4 regions of the Serratia sp. UGAL515B_01 genome follow, and region 3 is predicted to be linked to each of the others. Evidence: predicted binding sites of a transcription regulator. Region 3 holds the regulator's gene; each other region holds the start of a gene.
What was found. Region 3 encodes CRP, which controls carbon source genes, mostly activating them, when cyclic AMP is high. Its sites were predicted from a motif close to ATGTGANNNNNNTCACAT; they were not measured.
Positions count from the first base shown of each region.

Region 1: the regulator CRP is predicted to act here: its motif matches at 2,611-2,628, upstream of yrbN (protein YrbN).
Region 2: the regulator CRP is predicted to act here: its motif matches at 1,171-1,188, upstream of OK023_RS17775 (PTS mannitol transporter subunit IICBA).
Region 4: the regulator CRP is predicted to act here: its motif matches at 1,580-1,597, upstream of aaeR (HTH-type transcriptional activator AaeR).

Region 1 is NZ_CP109901.1:152,166-157,563, forward strand. Features, by position in the region: gene pnp (polyribonucleotide nucleotidyltransferase) at 1-1,384, shown strand, start outside; gene nlpI (lipoprotein NlpI) at 1,509-2,393, shown strand; gene yrbN (protein YrbN) at 2,641-2,715, shown strand; gene OK023_RS01010 (DEAD/DEAH family ATP-dependent RNA helicase) at 2,705-4,624, shown strand; partial or broken gene yedE (selenium metabolism membrane protein YedE/FdhT) at 5,084-5,398, shown strand, end outside.
Region 2 is NZ_CP109901.1:3,940,985-3,946,382, forward strand. Features, by position in the region: gene OK023_RS17770 (DUF3053 domain-containing protein) at 197-916, shown strand; gene OK023_RS17775 (PTS mannitol transporter subunit IICBA) at 1,437-3,353, shown strand; gene OK023_RS17780 (mannitol-1-phosphate 5-dehydrogenase) at 3,416-4,564, shown strand; gene OK023_RS17785 (MltR family transcriptional regulator) at 4,697-5,254, shown strand; partial or broken gene OK023_RS17790 (LysE family translocator) at 5,251-5,398, opposite strand, start outside.
Region 3 is NZ_CP109901.1:3,575,363-3,580,760, reverse strand. Features, by position in the region: gene OK023_RS16230 (aspartate aminotransferase family protein) at 1-734, shown strand, start outside; gene OK023_RS16225 (YccS/YhfK family putative transporter) at 803-2,878, opposite strand; gene crp (cAMP-activated global transcriptional regulator CRP) at 2,937-3,569, opposite strand; gene OK023_RS16215 (OsmC family protein) at 3,949-4,356, shown strand; gene OK023_RS16210 (LysR substrate-binding domain-containing protein) at 4,359-5,267, opposite strand.
Region 4 is NZ_CP109901.1:3,421,646-3,427,043, forward strand. Features, by position in the region: gene aaeA (p-hydroxybenzoic acid efflux pump subunit AaeA) at 1-703, opposite strand, end outside; gene aaeX (p-hydroxybenzoic acid efflux pump operon protein AaeX) at 711-914, opposite strand; gene aaeR (HTH-type transcriptional activator AaeR) at 1,615-2,526, shown strand; gene OK023_RS15430 (acetamidase/formamidase family protein) at 3,100-4,002, shown strand; gene OK023_RS15435 (hypothetical protein) at 4,158-4,439, shown strand; gene OK023_RS15440 (ester cyclase) at 4,762-5,361, opposite strand.

The sequences.
Region 1 (5,398 bases), 790 kb from region 3:
TCGCGTTGCGGAATTGGCAGAAAGTCGTCTTGGCGATGCTTATCATATTACTGAAAAGCAGGAACGTTACGCTCAGGTCGATGCGATCAAAGACAGCGTAGTGGAAACTCTGCTGGCGCAAGACGAAACGCTGGATATGGGTGAAATTCAGGATATCTTGGGCATCGTTGAGAAAAACGTGGTGCGTAGCCGAGTACTTCGCGGCGAGCCTCGCATCGATGGTCGTGAGAAAGACATGATCCGTGGTCTGGATGTTCGTACCGGTGTTTTACCGCGTACTCACGGTTCTGCCTTGTTCACTCGTGGTGAGACTCAAGCACTAGTTACCGCGACTCTGGGCACCGCACGTGATGCACAGAGTATTGATGAACTAATGGGCGAGAAAACCGATAATTTCCTGTTCCACTATAATTTCCCTCCGTATTCTGTAGGTGAAACCGGCATGGTGGGCTCACCAAAGCGTCGTGAAATCGGTCATGGCCGTCTGGCAAAACGCGGCGTATTGGCTATGATGCCTAAACCGGAAGATTTCCCATATACTGTACGCGTGGTGTCTGAGATTACCGAATCTAATGGTTCTTCTTCAATGGCCTCCGTCTGTGGTGCATCTTTGGCATTGATGGACGCGGGTGTGCCAATCAAGGCTGCGGTTGCAGGTATTGCAATGGGTTTGGTGAAAGAAGAAGAAAATTTTGTGGTCCTGTCTGATATTTTAGGTGATGAAGATCATCTGGGCGATATGGACTTCAAAGTAGCGGGTAGCCGCGAAGGTATTACCGCCCTGCAGATGGACATAAAAATTGAAGGTATCACTCGTGAGATCATGCAGGTCGCACTGAATCAGGCCAAAGGTGCTCGTTTGCACATTCTGAGCGTGATGGAGCAGGCAATTAGCATACCGCGTGGCGATATCTCCGAGTTTGCTCCGCGTATTCATACCATTAAGATCAATCCAGACAAGATCAAAGATGTTATCGGCAAAGGTGGTTCCGTGATCCGTGCATTGACCGAAGAAACGGGTACTACTATTGAAATTGAAGATGATGGTACGGTGAAAATCGCTGCTACTGATGGTGATAAAGCGAAATATGCCATTCGCCGTATAGAAGAGATCACCGCCGAGATTGAAGTTGGCCGAGTGTATCAGGGTAAAGTTACCCGTATCGTTGATTTTGGTGCGTTCGTAGCTATCGGCGGCGGTAAAGAAGGTCTGGTGCATATTTCTCAAATTGCGGACAAGCGTGTTGAGAAAGTGACCGATTATCTGCAAATGGGGCAGGATGTACCGGTTAAGGTACTGGAAGTTGATCGTCAGGGCCGCGTGCGTCTTAGCATCAAAGAAGCAACGGCGCCAGAGACTGCTCCTTTACCAGAAGCAGAGTAACTATATCAGCAGTTTCACAGCCCTTGAGTAGGCAGGGGCTGTTCTTACATAGCGGGTAGGATACTCGTGTATTCACAAGCGGAGGACAGGACGGTCATCCAATGTTTGTCTTCGGGAGTGGGAAATGAAGCCTTTCTTGCGCTGGTGTTACGTTGCGACAGCACTATTGCTGGCAGGATGCAGCAACCAGGATTGGCGTAAAGACGACGTTCTTGCTATTCCGCTGCAGCCAACGCTGCAGCAGGAAGTGATCTTGGCGCGTATGGAACAAATACTTGCCAGCCGGGCACTGACGGACGATGAGCGTGCGCAGCTTTTATATGAACGCGGTGTGTTGTATGATATACTCGGACTGCGTGCACTAGCGCGCAATGATTTTTCGCAAGCGTTGGCGATACGTCCTGATATGCCAGAGGTTTTCAACTACTTAGGCATTTATTTAACGCAGGCAGGCAATTTTGATGCTGCCTATGAAGCGTTTGATTCGGTACTAGAACTTGATCCAACTTACAACTACGCGCGTTTAAACCGGGGCATCGCACTTTATTATGGCGGCCGCTTCTTGTTGGCGCAGGATGATCTGCAGGCGTTTTATCAAGACGACCCAAACGATCCCTTCCGTTCTTTATGGCTTTATCTAGCGGAAAGAGAAATCGATCCCGATAAGGCAACCGTAGCGCTACAGCAGCGTTATGAAAAAGCGGACAGAGGGGAATGGGGATGGAATATTGTCGAATTCTACCTGAGCAAAATTAGCGAAAAAACGCTGATGGAAAAGCTCAAGGCAGATGCAACGGATAACACTTCGCTCGCTGAGCATCTCAGTGAAACTGACTTCTATTTAGGTAAGCATTACCTAAGTCTGGGGGACAAGAACACCGCTTCGGCGCTGTTCAAACTGACGGTGGCTAACAACGTTCATAATTTTGTTGAGCACCGCTATGCATTGTTGGAATTGGCGCTGTTAGGCCAAGAACAAGACGACCTATCGGAATCGGACCAGCAATAGCTGACGGACACTATACCCAATAGATTTCGGGTTGCGGCAAGGTGGATAATCGAACGGATCCCCGGGAACTTAGTTGACTAAGTGACGAGGAGCAGCGAGAGCAGCCAACGCAGCGGCAACGTGAAAAATGAAGGGTAATCAGCCTGATATACCTTGGTTGTTTAACCAAAGTAATCGCCTTAGCGGGCGATGGCTTTTTTGTCTGTTTTATAATCCAATTTGAGCCGGTTCACACTTTTCAATGAAAATGACTGAAAATTTTCTCGACGAGTTATGTAGACTGGCTGCCATTATTAATGAGGCACGTGTACATGACTACTGAGTTTGAAACCTCTTTTGCTGACCTGGGGCTATCTGCTCCGATCATTTCTGCTCTGACCGATCTGGGCTATGAAAAACCATCACCAATCCAGGCTGAGTGTATTCCTCACCTGTTGAATGGCCGCGACGTGCTTGGCATGGCGCAGACAGGAAGTGGCAAGACCGCAGCGTTTTCGCTGCCTTTGTTGCACAATCTTGATGCAACTCTTAAAGCACCACAAATTCTAGTGCTGGCACCTACCCGTGAACTGGCGGTTCAGGTGGCTGAAGCTATGACCGATTTCTCCAAACATATGCACGGTGTTAACGTAGTGGCACTGTACGGTGGCCAGCGTTACGACGTGCAACTGCGAGCACTGCGTCAAGGCCCACAAATTGTAGTCGGTACTCCGGGCCGTCTGTTAGATCACCTGAAACGTGGCACGTTGAATCTCTCTGGTTTGAAAGGCTTGGTGCTGGACGAAGCTGACGAAATGCTGCGTATGGGCTTTATTGAAGATGTAGAAACCATCATGGCGGAGATCCCGGCAGAGCATCAGACCGCATTGTTCTCTGCAACCATGCCGGAAGCGATTCGCCGTATTACCCGTCGCTTTATGAAAGAGCCACAGGAAGTCCGTATTCAGTCTAGTATCACGACTCGTCCAGATATCAGCCAGAGCTACTGGACTGTGCATGGGATGCGTAAAAACGAAGCTTTGGTGCGTTTCCTGGAGTCTGAAGACTTTGATGCAGCGATCATCTTCGTGCGTACCAAGAATGCGACCCTTGAAGTGGCCGAAGCGTTGGAGCGCAGTGGCTACAATAGCGCAGCACTGAATGGTGACATGAACCAGGCCCTGCGTGAGCAAACACTAGAACGTCTGAAGGATGGCCGTCTGGATATTCTGATCGCCACCGATGTTGCAGCTCGTGGTCTGGACGTTGAGCGTATCAGCCTGGTTGTAAACTATGATATTCCTATGGATTCAGAGTCTTACGTTCACCGTATCGGCCGTACTGGTCGTGCTGGTCGTGCTGGCCGTGCGCTGTTGTTCGTTGAGAATCGTGAACGTCGCCTGCTGCGTAACATTGAACGCACCATGAAACTGACTATTCCCGAAGTTGAACTGCCAAATGCAGCACTGTTGGGTGAACGTCGCCTGGCCAAGTTTGCTGCTAAAGTACAGCAACAGCTGGAAAGCAGCGATCTGGATATGTATCGTGCACTACTGGCTAAGCTGCAACCCGCAGAAGAGCTGGATATGGAAACGCTGGCAGCAGCATTGTTGAAAATGGCTCAGGGTGAACGCCCTCTGATATTGCCACCAGATCCAGTATTCAAGCCGCGTCAACGACGTGAGTTCAACGAACGAGACGATCGTGGCAGTGATCGTCGTCGCGATCCACGTCCAGATGGCCGTGAGGGTGGGGATCGTCCACGCCGTGAGCGTCGTGACGTGGGTGAAATGCAGTTGTATCGCATTGAAGTGGGCCGTGATGATGGTGTCGAAGTTCGCCATATTGTTGGTGCAATTGCTAACGAAGGTGATATCAGCAGCCGCTATATTGGTAACATTAAGCTCTTTGCCTCTCACTCGACTATCGAATTACCGAAAGGTATGCCGGGTGAGATCCTGAATCACTTCACGCGTACTCGTATTCTGAACAAGCCGATGAACATGCAACTACTCGGTGACGCACAACCAAATGAACGTCGTGAACGTCGTGAAGGTAACGGTGGTGAGCGTCGTGGTGGAGCACGCCCATTTAGCGGTGAACGCCGTGAAGGGGCCGGTGCTCCACGTCGTTCTTTCGGTGAGCGCCGTGAAGGTGGTAACGCGGGTGGTGAACGCCGTACCGCCAAACCAGCAGCTCGTCGTGACGATGCCGCGCCAGCTACGGCCCGCCGTCGTTTCGGTGATGCATAATTGCTGATATGGCCGCTTAGGCTTCATCAATACAAAAACCGGCCTGTGGACTAATGTTGATCGTTTAAGGATTAACTGCCGATCCAGTCGCTGGTGTAAAAAGGGTCCATGTTCACACATGGGCCCTTTTTTAATGGAACTTTCACTGGCGTTATGCGCGCCAGGCGTGTTTTAGAGCCTTGCTGACCTAAAGCCAAGGTTTTACTCTTACTGATATAGGGCGATGTTGTTTAAATCATCATTTAATCAATTGGTTAAAGGTTTTAACTGCTGGATAGTCACTTTAAGTGGCATAGGCATATGTCTAGCCTTAAGTCTGGTTTTTTTATACCTTAAATCGAGGCAAACTCCGTTAACAGGCGTATTATCTGACAGTTTAATTTACGGACTATGAGTGCAGGGGATGCCATGAGCTGGCAGCAATTCAAATCTCAATACTTGGTGCGCTTTTGGGCACCTATGCCCGCGGTGATCGCCACTGGGATACTTTCTACTTACTATTTCGGTATGACAGGCACCTTCTGGGCTGTGACGGGGGAATTTACCCGCTGGGGTGGGCACGTATTGCAATGGTTTGGCTTTCACCCTGAACAGTGGGGGTACTTTAAGGTGATAGGTCTCCAGGGGACACCGTTGGAGCGTATAGATGGACGAATGATTATCGGTATGTTTGCTGGCTGTATTGCCGCTGCATTATGGGCTAACAATATAAAACTTCGCATGCCGCAACACCGCATTCGTATTGTACAGGCATTATTGGGGGGATTATTGCCG
Region 2 (5,398 bases), 370 kb from region 3:
CTGGTTAGGAAATACACAGCTATCTTGGGATTGAATGTGAAATCGCGTATCGCATCACATTCAGTTGATCTATTCTAGGCTGTGTCCCTTAACGGTACGCCAGCGTACCGTTAAGGGACACAGCCTAATGGCCGCATGGAGTGCAGCACAAGGCATGGAGCCTGAAAAAAGCAATTATATAACAGGAGTTTGTCATATGGCGTTTGAGATCCGCAACAGAGTTTTCACGCGTTGGTTGGCGCCGGTACTCGCATTGTTGGTGGTAATGCAACTGACCGCCTGCGGTGATAAAGAACCAGAACAACGCAAGGCTTTCGTAGATTACTTACAGAATACGGTGATGCGCAGCGGCGTACATATCCCGACGCTAAGCGAAGATCAGAAACAGAAGTTCGGCACTTATACGGGGGATTATGCCATCTTGGTGGGTTTTTCCCAGCAGTTATCGAAATCCGTGGAGGCTAGCCTAACGCACGCATTGGAGCAGATTAACGAGATCCACACCGCGCGAGACTACATGACTAAACGTGATTCCTTGCAACAATCGATAGAGGGATTGAACCTGTTAGGCCAGCAGATCCAGTTGGCGAAGTCACAGGCGGATAATTCACGTGCGGCGTTGAAACAGCCAGGCGATCTGAAAGCCGTGTACAGCAAGGCATATGACAAGATAGTCACCGCCCCGACCAATGCGCTGATGCCAGCGATCCCAACGACTGCTGATTTTGTACAGGAACTGGTACAGGTAGGCGATTTCCTGAAGGCTCAGGGTAATCAGGTGAGTTTCAATAATGGTGGTGTGCAGTTCCGTACCCAGCAACAAGCAACGCAGTACAACACTATGATGTCCAGCTTGGTGGCTAAACAACAGAACCTGCTGAATGCACAGAAGACAGTGCTGGCGGTAATGCAATAACGGTAAAGGTATGTGGGCAATTTGCTGCTCCGCATACCTTAATCCCTCTTTCCTACCGTACTTCTACTACACTTCAATCAATTATCACTTCTCTTAGAGCCTATTAAGTCTTTTTATTCATTCATACCATGGTGAGTTGCCTGTGCCGTAGGTGCTCGCAGAGGAGATCTCATCTCTGAGCAATAGTCCGCTAATCGGGAGTGAAATAAATTGTGACTTAAATCACAATTTAAAAAGAAAGACAGGGTAATAAAGTGTGATTTTAATCACATTTATTTGAGGGGAGTTACAAACCTTCCCTAACTTTTGCTTTGTTATACTCATTATTTGTGATCTAAATCACTATAAATGGCCGGTTTCTGGGTGCATTTTAGTGATGTAGATCACAATAAATCTATGCGGTTCGCGTAGTAAAAAGAGCGTGGTAGAGTCCATTTCGCAAACAGCACAACATGGCTGGAAAGTTACAACAATTATCACGCGCTCTTATTGTAAGCGCGTAACAATAGGGGTGTGTTTTATGTTTTCACCAGATATTAAGGTTAAAGTGCAAAACTTTGGCCGCTTCCTCAGTAATATGGTAATGCCCAATATTGGCGCATTTATCGCCTGGGGTATTATTACCGCGTTATTCATTCCCACAGGCTGGTTGCCAAACGAGACGTTAGCCAAACTCGTCGGCCCAATGATCACCTATCTGCTACCTCTGCTGATTGGTTTTACTGGCGGTAAGTTGGTGGGCGGCGAGCGCGGCGGCGTTGTTGGTGCTATTACTACCATGGGAGTGATCGTCGGTGCGGATATGCCGATGTTCCTTGGTGCCATGATTGCTGGCCCACTCGGTGGCTGGGCGATCAAACACTTCGACCGCTGGGTTGATGGCAAGATCAAGAGTGGCTTTGAGATGTTGGTCAACAACTTCTCCGCCGGTATTATCGGTATGCTGCTGGCGATCCTCGCCTTTCTGGGTATTGGCCCATTGGTAGAAGCGATATCCAAGGGCTTGGCAGCCGGCGTGCATATCATGGTGGTCAACAACCTGCTGCCACTGACTTCTATCTTCGTTGAACCAGCGAAAATCCTGTTCCTGAACAATGCCATTAACCACGGTATCTTCTCGCCGTTGGGTATCCAGCAAGCCACCGAAGCGGGTAAATCGATCTTCTTCCTGATCGAAGCCAACCCGGGCCCTGGTATGGGTGTGCTGATGGCCTATATGTTCTTTGGCCGTGGCAGTGCCAAACAGTCCGCAGGCGGTGCAGCGATCATCCACTTCCTGGGTGGGATCCATGAAATTTATTTCCCATACGTGCTGATGAACCCTCGCTTGATCCTTGCTGTCATTCTGGGCGGTATGACCGGTGTATTCACCCTGACCGTACTGAATGGTGGCCTGGTCTCTCCTGCTTCTCCGGGTTCTATTCTCGCTGTGCTGGCAATGACGCCAAAAGGTGCCTACTTCGCTAACGTGACGGCAATTTTCGCCGCTTTCCTGGTTTCTTTCCTGGTTTCCGCTCTGTTGCTGAAAACCTCGAAAGTGAAAGAGGAAGACGATTTGGAAGAGGCAACGCGCCGTATCCAGGAAATGAAAGCCCAGGCTAAAGGTGGCAAAGCGTCTAACACAATGGCAGACGGCGATCTGAACACTGTGCGTAAAATCATCGTGGCTTGTGATGCGGGTATGGGTTCTAGCGCGATGGGTGCCGGTGTATTGCGTAAAAAAGTGGCTGATGCGGGGTTGAAGAATATCTCTGTAACCAACAGCGCAATCAATAACCTGCCGGAAGATGTGGATTTGGTGATTACCCACCGTGATCTGACCGAACGTGCTATGCGCCATGCGCCTCAGGCCCAACACATTTCACTGACCAATTTCCTGGATAGCCAGTTGTACAATGATTTGACGGCACGCTTGGTTGCCGCTAACAAACCCACCGAAATCGAACAGAAGGTGATTGCTACGCTGGACGATAGCTTTGAAGACAGCGAACAGAACTTGTTCAAACTGGGTGAAGGCAATGTGTTCCTCAATCTGCGAGCAGGCAACAAAGAAGACGCTATCCGTTTTGCCGGTGAGCAATTGGTGAAGGGCGGATATGTTGAACCCGAGTATGTTCCAGCGATGTTGGAACGTGAGAAGCTGGTATCCACTTATCTGGGTGAGTCGATTGCCGTACCACACGGAACTATTGAAGCCAAAGATCGTGTATTGCGCACCGGCGTGGTGTTCTGTCAGTACCCTAAAGGTGTCCGTTTCGGTGAAGATAATGACGAAATTGCGCGTTTGGTTATAGGCATTGCGGCGCGCAATAACGAACATATCCAGGTGATCACTAGCCTGACCAATGCGTTGGATGATGAGACCGTCATCGAACGGCTGGCGCATACCACAAGTGTGCAAGAAGTGTTGGAGTTGCTTGGCGGCAAGAAAGCCTGATAACAGGATCATTTTAAAGGGTGCAGCTTGCTGCACCCTTCGACATTAATAAAGGTAGGAATATGAAAGCATTACATTTCGGAGCCGGAAATATTGGCCGAGGTTTTATTGGCAAGTTGCTTGCTGATGCACATGCCGAACTGACTTTTGCTGACGTTAATCAGACTGTGCTGGATGCATTGAATCAACGCAAAAGCTACCAAGTGCATGTAGTGGGTGAGCAGGCGCGTATTGAACATGTCAATAATGTCAGTGCTGTCAACAGTGGTAGTGAAGAAGCCGTCTCCTTGATTGCTGAAGCTGATATTGTCACGACGGCTGTGGGTCCGCAAATACTCGGTAAGATTGCAGGGACGATTGCTAAAGGTTTAATCAAGCGTCATCAGCAAGGTAATACCCAGCCGCTAAATATTATTGCTTGTGAAAATATGGTTCGTGGTACCAGTCAGTTTAAACAGCATATATTCGACGCTTTGCCGCAGGATGAGCAAACGTGGGTTGAGCAACATATTGGTTTTGTCGATTCCGCAGTGGACCGTATCGTGCCGCCAGCAGAGGCAGGCAGTAACGACCCGCTGGAAGTGACGGTAGAAACTTTCAGTGAATGGATTGTTGACCAGACGCAATTCAAGGGTGAGCCGCCAGTTATCCCTGGGATGGAGCTGACCGACAACCTGATGGCCTTTGTGGAGCGTAAACTGTTTACCTTGAATACTGGTCATGCCATAACAGCCTATTTGGGTCAACGTGCTAACCTGCTGACCATCCGCGATGCCATTCTTGATCCAGCGATCCGTAGCGTAGTGAAGGGGGCAATGGAAGAAAGCGGCGCGGTCTTGATCAAACGTTATGGCTTTGAGGCAGATAAACATGCCGCCTACATTAATAAAATCCTCACCCGTTTTGAAAACCCGTATCTGCATGATGATGTGGAACGCGTTGGCCGCCAGCCGTTGCGTAAATTGGGTGCTGGCGATCGTTTGATCAAACCGCTGCTGGGAACGCTGGAATATAATTTGCCGCATGCCAACCTGGTACAGGGGATTGCCGCAGCCATGTGTTACCGCAGTGAACAGGACCCACAGGCGAAAGAGTGGGGGGAACTGCTGGAAAAACAAGGGCCAAAAGCCGCGTTGGTGCTTGTTTCTGGTTTGCCTGCTGACAGCGATGTTGTAGAAGAGACTGTAGCCGTATATAACAGCATGCAGTAAACGTGCAGTATAAATCCGCTCCATTTTCCCACGAATAAAGGGTGGGGTTATCTGTCTTAGCCCTCAGTTCCGCAACGAAAAAAGGAAGGAGGAGTTTGTCTCCCCCTTTCCAACACCATTCGAAAAGCGACGATGATCGAGAAACAGGCATTTGAAAATAAAGTTCTGGAAAAACTGAATGCTGGTAAGACAGTACGCAGTTTTTTGATCGCAGTGGTTGAACTGCTGACTGAAGCGCTTAACGTATTGGTGTTGCAAGTGTTCCGCAAAGACGATTATGCGGTGAAATATGCTGTCGAGCCGTTGTTAACCGGCGCAGGGCCACTTGGCGATCTCTCCGTACGTTTGAAATTGATGTATGGGCTGGGGGTGATTTCCCGCCACGAGTATGAAGATGCTGAATTGCTGATGGCAATGCGCGAGGAGTTGAATCACGATGGTTCTGAGTATCGCTTCGTTGATGACGAAATACTCGGCCCCTTTTCTGAACTGCATTGTGTGCCAGCCCTCCCGCCACTGCCAGCCTTTCTACAACCTGGCGAAGCCGATGAGTCAATGATCGCCATGCAGCACCAGCGTTACCAGCAAATGGTGCGCTCTACTATGGTATTGTCGCTTACCGAACTGCTGGCCGGGATTGGCTCCAAACAGCCCTCCCGACTCTCTCCGCTCGGCGTACAAAAGCCTTAAGCGAATACCGCACGCCATTCGTCAAACAGCAACCATACGCGGTTGCTGCCATCAAACCCGACATTACCCCATTAAATAGCCGCAGTTTCCAGGTAACACGCAGGGCTCGACGCAGCCGATCGCCCATCTGTGCCCAGACCAAAA
Region 3 (5,398 bases):
CTAAACCTGCTGATATTGTTCATGTTCCCTTTAACGATCTCGCAGCCGTCAAGGCTGTAATGGACGATCACACTTGTGCCGTCGTCATGGAGCCGATACAGGGGGAAGGAGGGATCACCGTCGCTGAGATGGCTTTCCTCAAAGGCGTGCGTGACTTGTGTAATCAACACCAGGCTCTGCTGATATTTGATGAAGTACAAAGCGGTATGGGCCGTAGCGGTAAGCTGTTTAGCTATATGCATTTTGGCGTTACGCCAGACATTCTGACCACAGCCAAAGCACTGGGAGGGGGATTTCCAGTGAGTGCAATGCTGACTACCGAAGAGGTCGCCTCGGTAATGCAGGTAGGTACTCATGGTACGACCTATGGGGGAAACCCGCTGGCTTGTGCGGTGGCAGAGGCTGCATTGGATGTTATCAATACGCCGGAAGTGTTAAGCGGCATCGAGCAGCGGCACGGGTTATTTGTCCAGGCTTTACAGAAAATAGACAAAAAACACGGTATTTTCAGCGATATTCGCGGCTTGGGGTTGCTTATTGGTGCAGAGTTAAAAGCGGAATATCATGGTAAAGCACGTGATTTCCTGACCGCCGCCGCCGCGCGTGGTTTGATGATCCTTAACGCCGGGCCAAATGTGATCCGCTTTGCTCCTTCGCTGGTGGTAGAGTTGAAAGATATTGAAGAGGGTATGGCACTGTTTGAACTGGCCGTGCAGGATGTGATTCACGCCTAATCTTTCTGCGTGCTCAGGCTCATGGACGGGCCAAGAATACCTAGGCGGCTTGAAGTCTGACGAGTAGATCAGCTGTCACGCAGTTTGCGCTTAAGCCAAATCCCATGGTGTGGGCGTTGGCGCCACGCCAGTGAAGAAATGGTATGCATTACGCCAAGATGTGAAAGAATGCGCCGCAGGTGGCGCTCCATTTCGGTTATTGGCATATCCGGGTGCAGGGCAGGTAACTGCATGATGCTGTTGCTGATATTCGGCCCGTCATACTCCAAGCGCTGTTGGCAGCTTTGCAGCGCAATCTCACAGCTTTGCAGATATTCTTCCGCCAGTTTTGGCGTCAGCATATAGTGCTCGCGTGCCAGAATGGTCATTGCATTCAGATGTTCGACAATAAACTGGTTGTGTGTGATCCATAACCGCATATCTGTCAGATAATCTGATTTAAACCCGGGTTCCTGCATGGCCTGATTGAGAGAGGTGAATAGGGTGTTGTGAGCCTGATTAACCTGCATCCGCGTATAGGCTAATTTGATGGGGTTGGGTTCCTGTTCTTCCAATAACATGCGTAATGCTGTCTGGTCATATTCCAGCGCCTGATGCGCGTTTTTACGCAGTAGTCCACTTTGCCATTGTGGCCACAGCCAGATCGTTCCGCCAAATACCAGTACGCAGCCGATAAGCGTATCTATTAGCCGGGGTATCAGGAAATCGGTGCCGTTGAGAGCCAATATTTGCAACGTGTAGACGGCGGTGATGGTAAAGCCTATCACTGCCAACCCGTAGTTTTTACGCAAAACCAGATAGGCCGCGAGAGTGATTGCCAGCATAACGCAGAGCGTTGCCAGCTCTGGCAGTTGCAACTGCAGCAACCCTGAGGCAATCACTAATCCAATCACAGTACCAAGCGCACGGTGCTGGATCCTCACCCTTGTCGCGTTGTAACCGTTCTGGCTGACCAGCATAATGGTCAGCAAAATCCAATAAGGTTTGGGCAGGTTGAATATCATCCCCAGATTGCAGCCGACGGCGAGTATAACCCCCAACCGGGCAGCGTTACGCAACGCATTGGATTTTAGCGAAAGATAGCCCACCACCGCGGGCCAGAAGGGTAATCGCGACTGATTGATCATAATGTTACGGCGATAGAGTGGGCGCTGGGTTCGTAGCAGACGTGCGATCCGGCTGAAGTGGTAATAGCAGAATTGGCCAACCGGATTATCGGCATGCTGTGTAGCCACTTTTTCTAATGCGGCCAACTCGTTTTTCATAGCAAAACGCTGTGAGCGGCGATGATAAAGAATATCGTCGGCCACTTCGCGCAGGCGCGTTGCGATAACTTGCGCGTTGCGGCGGATAATCGCTTCGGCCTGACTCTGCTCCACCAGTTTTTGTACCTCTTCTGGCTGATGCAGGCTGACGGTAATGTGTTCCTGCAGATCGAGCGCGACCTGAAATATGTTTTCTAAACGCTTTTGCTCAAGGTTGCTGGCATGGGGCAAGAAATTGAGTTGTTGGTACAACAGGTTGATGAGATCCATCACTTGTTGTTGGCGTTTTAATAAAGGGGGAAGGGCGGTTTCCGGATCGATGTGTTGAGTCAGCAATGAGTATTTCGCTTCAAAATAATCGGCTAACTGCGTAAAAAGTTGGCTCAGAGATTCACGCATCGGTTGTTCTTTCCATAGCTTGAACCAGAACCAGGTAAATAACCCGTACCACGCTGTGCCTACGATATATAGCAAGGGGTTATGCCATATAGGGACGCTGCCTGCCGTGCTGAGTGAGAAAATGGCCGCGACCATTGCTGCGGGCAACAAACGGGCGTGCAGTGGACTGATTTCACCACTGACGCCAAATAACAATGCCATCCCCAACATTAGCAAGGGTAACGGAACATGCCACAGCAGAGTCTGTTGCAGCAATAAACTACTGAAGGCGAACAATAGGCCGCCAACGACTAGACGCTTGAAAAAGCGTTTGTGGGGAGTATCCAGCCCGGCGATGTTGCAACAGGCGGGAACCAGAGAGAACAGCAACCCCAATTGCAGGTTTCCAATCAGCAAACCAAAAGCCACTGGCAGGCAAAGTACCAGCGTTTGCCGCAGCGCATAATTGACTTCAGGGTGATAAATCAGGCGACGCCACATGGTTTGCCATTCTGCAGGTAGAGACACGACGCATGTTCCTGCGCCGTGTTTTCAAGGATTAACGAGTGCCGTATACGACAATGGTTTTGCCGTGAGCGGAAATCAGGTTTTGATCTTCGAGCATTTTCAGAATACGACCGACGGTTTCACGCGAGCAACCGACGATTTGGCCAATTTCTTGGCGGGTGATCTTGATCTGCATACCATCAGGATGAGTCATGGCATCGGGTTGTTTTGCCAGATTCAACAATGTTTGCGCGATGCGCCCAGTGACGTCAAGGAAAGCGAGGTTACCCACTTTCTCTGAGGTGACTTGTAGACGGCTTGCCATCTGTGCGGAAAGACGCATCAGAATATCCGGATTAACCTGGATCAGTTGGCGGAATTTTTTGTAAGAAATTTCAGCTACTTCACAAGCCGTTTTTGCTCTTACCCAAGCACTACGCTCTTGGCCTTCTTCAAATAATCCTAGCTCGCCGATGAAATCCCCTTGGTTAAGGTAAGACAGAATCATCTCTTTGCCTTCTTCATCTTTAATCAGCACCGCGACGGAGCCTTTTACGATGTAGTAAAGCGTTTCGGCCTTTTCACCTTGGTGAATCAGCGTACTCTTTGATGGATATTTGTGGATATGGCAATGAGACAGGAACCATTCAAGAGTCGGGTCTGTTTGCGGTTTGCCGAGAACCATTCGCTGTTATCCTCTGTTGTTATCGCTGCCTTGTATCACAGGGGTCAGAGTTCCCTGTAAACGTGCCTATAGCCTGGTTTTTTATTAGTGGCTATCAACAGGTTTGAGGCATGTTATAGAAATATGCTTGTGTTCTAGCATATTGACTTGCGCGGAGTGCTGCAAGCTACATTCTGTTAACATACCAATATAGGAACCTTTCCTTTGGCAGTTCCCTGAAAATCGAACACCTGGAAAGAGTTATTGCGACTTTGTTTGTAGCACAGAGTGAGGCGAGTGTCTTGTATTGTCTCGCTTCAGCATGACTAGCATCAGGTTCCGTTGTCAGTTTCTATGCGAAAGCTTACTTTGTTTTCAGAAGTTAACCGGAGAGTACAAAATGCAGGCAAGAGTGAAATGGGTTGAGGGGCTGACTTTTTTGGGGGAGTCAGCTTCTGGTCATCAGGTGTTGATGGATGGTAACGCGGGGGATAAAGCACCAAGCCCAATGGAGATGGTGTTAATGTCCGTTGGGGCGTGCAGTGCCATTGATGTGGTGTCAATTCTCCAAAAAGGCCGTAACGATATTGTTAATTGTGAGGTAAAACTGACCTCAGAACGTCGTGAAGAAGCTCCTCGTCTGTTTACCCATATCAACCTGCACTTTATTGTGACCGGTAACGGGCTGACCGATAATATTGTTGAACGAGCGGTTAATCTTTCCGCAGAGAAATACTGCTCTGTAGCGCTGATGCTGAACAAAGCCGCTAGCGTTACCCATACTTTTGAAATCTGTGAAATTGCCTGAGCCTACCATCGATAGCGCTGGCAGTGAACGCGTAATAAATCCAGAAATTGCCGCGCCGTAATGGTTAGCGGCGATTTTTGCGAGTACAGCACGCAATACTGTGCTTGCGGCAGATTGTCGATAGGTAATGTCACCAGTCGGTGCTGTAAATAGAGCGGTGTCGCCATTGCTCGAGCGACTATCGCCAGATAGCCCGCTTCCAAGACCATATTCAGCCCGCATGCCACTGAATCTGTACGTATAGGCGTATGGGGCAACTGTTGGTAGAAAGTGCCGAGTATCGATTGTAGTTGTTGGTAATACCCCATGTCGGTTTCCGGTAATACGAGTTTTGCTTCACGGAGTTCATCCATTGATGTCGCCTGCATCAGGGGGTGTCCTTGGCGTGCAATAATGCAAAATGAAGCGTTGAATAGCGGTTCGCGCACTAAATCCTGCAACGGGAGTTCAGCGCTGAAAGTGCCGACGGCAAAATCCAGCCGCCCCTCACGTAATGCTGGTAGCAATGTAGAAATCTGGGCTTCACGGATGAGCAGATTGGCCTGTGGAAACGGTTGTTTAAATTCCTCTACCAGTGCCGGGAGTACCGTGAGTGCCAGCAAAGAAGAGCATCCAACAGCAACGCTGCCCTGTGAATGCTGGTTCAACTGTTTTATCTCATCGGCGGCACGCTGCAGTTCTTCCAGAATCAACTGCATCCGTAGAGAGAAGGTGCGGCCTGTTTCGGTCAATGTCATCCCTTGGTTACTTCTAATGATTAACTGGGTTTCTAACACTTGCTCCAATTCGCGGATAGTGCGACTGACTGCCGGTTGAGATTGCCCAAGCGTGCGCGCCGCAGCGCGAATACTACCGCTGCGGATCACTTGCTGGAAAACCTTCAGTTGCTGCAACTTTGGTAAATACCCCATTTCTACCCCTATCAGCAAAAGTCATCATCAATTAAAAAATTGTATCTTATGCAGTTAATAAAAAGCCTATAGATTCCACGGGATTGATATAAGTGATTGTTATTTAAAGTTATAAGTGATGTCGATCACAC
Region 4 (5,398 bases), 150 kb from region 3:
TATTCACCGCTGCGGCCAGGCTGTCGACGGTACCGTACATGATGCGGTTGCTACCCAGGGGGGTGATCTCCACTCGGTCACCCTTCTTCACCCCACTAAGTTTGGTTTCTTCCATATAGGCGGTGATATAGAAGGTGTTTTTCTTCACCAATGCCACCACAGTGGAACCCCGGTTGATAAATTCCCCCGCATGAACATTCAGGTTGGTCACCCAGCCATCCGCAGGTGCGCGAACCGTGGTGCGTTCTAGATCAAGTTTGGCTAAATCACGGACAGCAATCGCTTTCGCTAACTGTTGCTCTACGGTTTGCAGCACGTTACTGGACTGGTCGATCTCCTCCTGAGACATTGCTTTTATCCCAAGATGTACACGGCGTCCCGCCTCACGCTGTTTCTCTGCTACTAATGCCTGGTAATAGGAGACATCCGCGTTAGCCTCCGCTAATGCCTGCTGATAGCGTGTAGGGTCGATCACAAACAAGATCTGTCCCTTTTTCACCAGTTGGTTGTCCGTGACCGGTACATCTTGCAGCAGGCCGCTGACGTCCGAGGCGATCGCTACAATATCGGCGCTAAATTTGGCATCACGAGTCCACGGCGACTCGGTATAAAACACCCAAGCCTTGAATACAGCCATAGCCGCCAGCAAGACCAGGATCAACGTGATCGCAATTCGGATTATTTTCAATGAAAAAGTTTTCACGGTGACCTCAGACAAAAAGAGATGAAACCAGATAAAACAAACAGCAATACAGCGCGGTATTGAACAACGCCGGATGCCAGACAAAATCGTAAATACCGGTGGGTTGCAGCAGGCGGCGTATAATAAAAAACAGTGCCAGCGACACCAATAACTCAAAAAATACCGGTGGGAAAGACATCCCAAAGATGACCATGACCGGAAGCAAACTCATCGTTTTTTCCTTAATTCTTTACTGCACCGGGACAGCGCCCTTTTTATCTCACATTTTGTTTACATTATAACGAACAGAGGGCCAAACGTTATCACACAGCCTAGGTTGCGTTCCTTAAACTGACCAAGGTACCTTCTCCCCCCAAAGTCCGCCTTCAGGGTACATGGCCCAGCGCTAAAGTGATAAGAGTGGGTCGGCGTTCGCTTCCTAACCGCACAAAAAACAGGCTTTTGGAGCACGAGCCGAAAAGCCGGGGCCATTTTAAGCACTTTTCCATGTTTCTCGCCGCTTTTTCGCCCCACTAAACCGCGAAGCTGCACTTTGCCCCGCGCTAAAATAACCGCTCATAACGTTCACATACCGTTTTGGAGGACAGCCTATTATCTGGGTTTCGAACCGGAAAAAGAGGTAAACTCTGAACATACGGTCGTAAAAGGGAATACATAGGTTATCGTTGGGAACGTTAGGTCAACGGCAGTATGCGTGACATCGTTGCCCTTAGCGTTTATCCCTCCCTTTCAAATACAGAGGGATGGCTACCTTACTCTGTCAGTCCGTGGGCACCACCTCTTTCTGGACTACAGCAAACAACGCCGTGACGCGAAAGGCGAAGGATACGCCCGGCAGCATTATATTAGCCTGCTTACTATAAACTCATCTACAATTTGTGATCTAAATCACTTTTAAGCCAGAGTGAATAATGGAAAGACTAAAGAGGATGTCTGTGTTTGCCAAAGTTATCGAAGGTGGTTCATTTACTGCAGCAGCACGCCAACTCAACATGAGCGTTTCTTCCATCAGCCAGACAGTGGCCAAACTGGAAAATGACCTGCAGGTGAAACTCCTTAACCGCAGCACACGTAGCATCGGCCTGACCGAGGCAGGTAAAATCTATTACCAGGGCTGCCGACGCATGTTGCAAGAAGCCACTGAAGTTCATGAGCAACTATACGCACTGAACAACACACCAATCGGTACGCTGCGTATCGGCAGCTCCTCTACCATGGCGCAGAATGTGCTAGCAACAATGGCTGTTGAAATGCTGCAAGAACATCCGGGTCTGACGGTAAATCTCGTGACAGGTGTTCCGGCACCAGACCTGATTGCGGACGGATTGGACCTCGTTATCCGTACTGGCACATTGCAGGATTCTAGCCTGTTTTCCAAACGCCTAGGATCAATGCCGATGGTGGTCTGTGCCGCCAAGCGCTACCTTGCTTTGCACGGTACGCCACAAAAACCCAGCGATATGGCAAATTCTTCCTGGTTGGAATATAGCGTAAGGCCAGACAGTGAGTTTGAGTTGATGACGCCAGAAGGTATCACCACGCATATTTCCCCGCAGGGACGCTTTGTAACTAATGACTCTCAGACTCTGATCCACTTGCTGAAGGCCGGTGCCGGAATTGCCCATACGCCGTTAATGTGGGTGATTGAAGAAATAAAACGAGGAGAAATAGAGATCCTGTTCACGCACTACTACTCTGAACCACGCCCAATCTACGCCCTCTACACCAAAAAGGATAAGCTGCCGCTGAAGGTTCAGGTGTGTATTAACTACCTGATAGAATACTTCAAACGTGTGGCGGAAGTTTATCAAGGTTACCGCTAGTGCCTAAATAGCAGAGCGTAATGGTGCTACAGGTGGGGGTGATCCGTTGAGTGCCTAGATGCGCGATACCAGCCACCAGGGAAGAGTTCACGGCGTGTAGGCGTTCCTTATCATTCCCACCAGCCGGAAGCGTTATGTGTAGGCGGTGTCCCTTAACTGTCCGTGGTGCCGTCGCAGCCCCAAAAGCCCATTATCAAGGCAGAAGGTGAAGGGCTGAGTACGGTCGTCTGTTCAAGCCCGACAACACAGAGAATTGTCTTTGGGGCGTGACATAACGTAAGTGTTTTCTTTCCGTTGATGTTAGTTCTCTGCTCAGCTGTATTATCCTTCATCAACTGGGTAGTTGTGCGGGGAATGAACGAGCAACTGGACGTAAAAACCATACCATAACTAATTTCAAGAATATCCTGCCAGCATAACGCAAACACTTTTCTGACAAGGCTTTCCTTCGCTTGCTTCTACCCCGAAGAGTGTGATTAATTAATTCGACAAGGAGACCTGCACTGGCTCGTCAAATTGCAATCACCCACCAATAACAAGATCTCAGCACAACATTTAATGACAGGAACCGCCATGGAAAGAATTACCCGCACGCATGTGGTTTATGCCATGTCGAGTGATAATGCCCCTGTGGCCAGCGTTGCCAGTGGCAGCGACGTTTGTTTTGAAACCTGCGACTGCTTTGAAGACCAGATCGCCTCTGAACAAGCCGTATTTACTGAGCTGAATTGGAACAAAATCAATCCAGCGACCGGCCCAGTGTACGTGCAGGATGCCATTCCCGGCGACGTGTTACGGGTAGAAATCAAGCGTATTACACCCCGCTGCAATCAGGCAGTTATGGTTACCGCACCAGGTCTTGGTGTAATAGGCGATGAATTACAACAGCCGCAGATCCGTACCGTACCTCTGGAAGATGGCTTCGCATTACTGCCTGGCGGTATTCGTTGGCCATTAAAACCGATGATCGGTGTCATCGGGGTTGCGCCCGCCGGGATAGCGGTCCCCTGCGGTACACCAGATGCCCACGGCGGCAATATGGATTGTAAAATTATCACCGAAGGCAGCACGCTATGGTTACCGGTTAACGTGCCCGGTGCATTGTTTGCTCTTGGCGATCTCCATGCTGCAATGGGCGATGGCGAGGTCTCCGTATGCGGGTTGGAGATCCCTGGCGAAGTGGTAGTAAAACTGACCGTAGTAAAAAACCGAGCACTACCTACCCCAATGATCAGCACCGAAGACACCTTGTACACACTGGCCTCCGCCAAAACACTGGATGAAGCCGCCAAACTGGCCACACGCAATATGGCGCACTTTGTAGCGGATTACAGCCATGTTTCGCTGGCCGATGCCATTAATCTGATGAGCATTACTGGCGATCTGCAAATCTGCCAAGTGGTCGATCCGCTGAAAACCTGCCGCTTCGCGCTACCTCGTAGCGTTGCTGCACAGTTAAACATTCAGTTGGACTAAAGGCCAAAAGAGGGGTCAAGTATTCAATGTGTTGCTCCGCAATAAAAATAGCACCCATGCTCTATGTTCTCTTCAGGTATTCAGGCTGGTTTTAAACACCCTTTTGTATACGCCAGACTATGTAGCAATACACTCATTGAATACATGACCAAAAGATGTCTGTAGAACAATTTGGTTATAAGCAGGAACTGCATCGCACGCTGATGCTGAAAGATCTGGTGATTTACAGCATGACCTTTAATGGTGCCAATCGCCCTCTTTGGCGCATTCGGCTATATGTGGGAAAGTGCCCAAGGCACGGTGGCATCGATAACCTAAGCCGTTTAGTGAATTTCGGTGCGTTGATAGGCTTCCTGATCCTGCATTTGTCGGTAATTAAACGTTATTCGTCAGAAATCCACTGCCTAGGTGCGAAACTTGTTGTTCCGGCTGGTTAGTCTGGCCATGTCGGTTTCATATTGTACGAAATGGATATTGAAGCCAAAACTCCCGGCCTGAGTTGGTTGGCATTAGGCATAGTGTATTATTTTATTCTGCGTGCTGTACTCAAGAGAAAACCACTACTGATTTATAAGGTTAGGTTAATATTGCTCATTCAGCCCCTGAAATCAGGGGCTGAAGTTAGGGTATTTTGATACCACATCCCTAAAATTTTAATGGCATCACTCTGACTTATCTCTAACGAAAATATATTTATCACCCCAAATGGTTTTAAATTTTTGGCTGGTGAATATATATGGCCGTCAATTAAAGCTAAAACTATTTCAACAACCCTAATTGCTTCATAAAAGTATAATCATCATAGAACAACCATTCTTCGTCCATTGTCCCTTTTTCATTCCATCGGGCAATTGTCGCCATTTCTATTTCAAAACGCTTATCGGTCGGTTGAATAATTGTCCCATCAGACAACACCATAGGCTTAGTAAACGTCCCACGCCAAACTCCAGTCACTGCAGTATAATCGCCTTGACCAATACGCACATGGTGAATCGGGTTTTCGGTATCAGGCGCAAATGCGAAGATTTTTTTAGATTTTTCAATATGTTCTTTTAAACCATGGGTAACAGAACCATCAGGGTAATGTACAATGATATCTTCAGCGTGGCTTTTATGCATATCCCCCCACTTCTGATGACTATAAACATTAAAATCCAAATCATCGAAATTTCGCAGGTTTCTTTCTACCTTTTCCCTCTCCTTCTTAAATTCATCTAAATTTTTATTGATTCTTTTATCAGCATTAACATCCGATGTTGCAGAAAAATCATCAGGCTTATTTTCCGCAGAAAACACAGGAAAGTTGATAACTAATGAAGAAATAATCATTAACTTCAGTAAATTATTAGTTTTAATCATGATAACCCCAAATGTATATAAAAAGATACAACACATT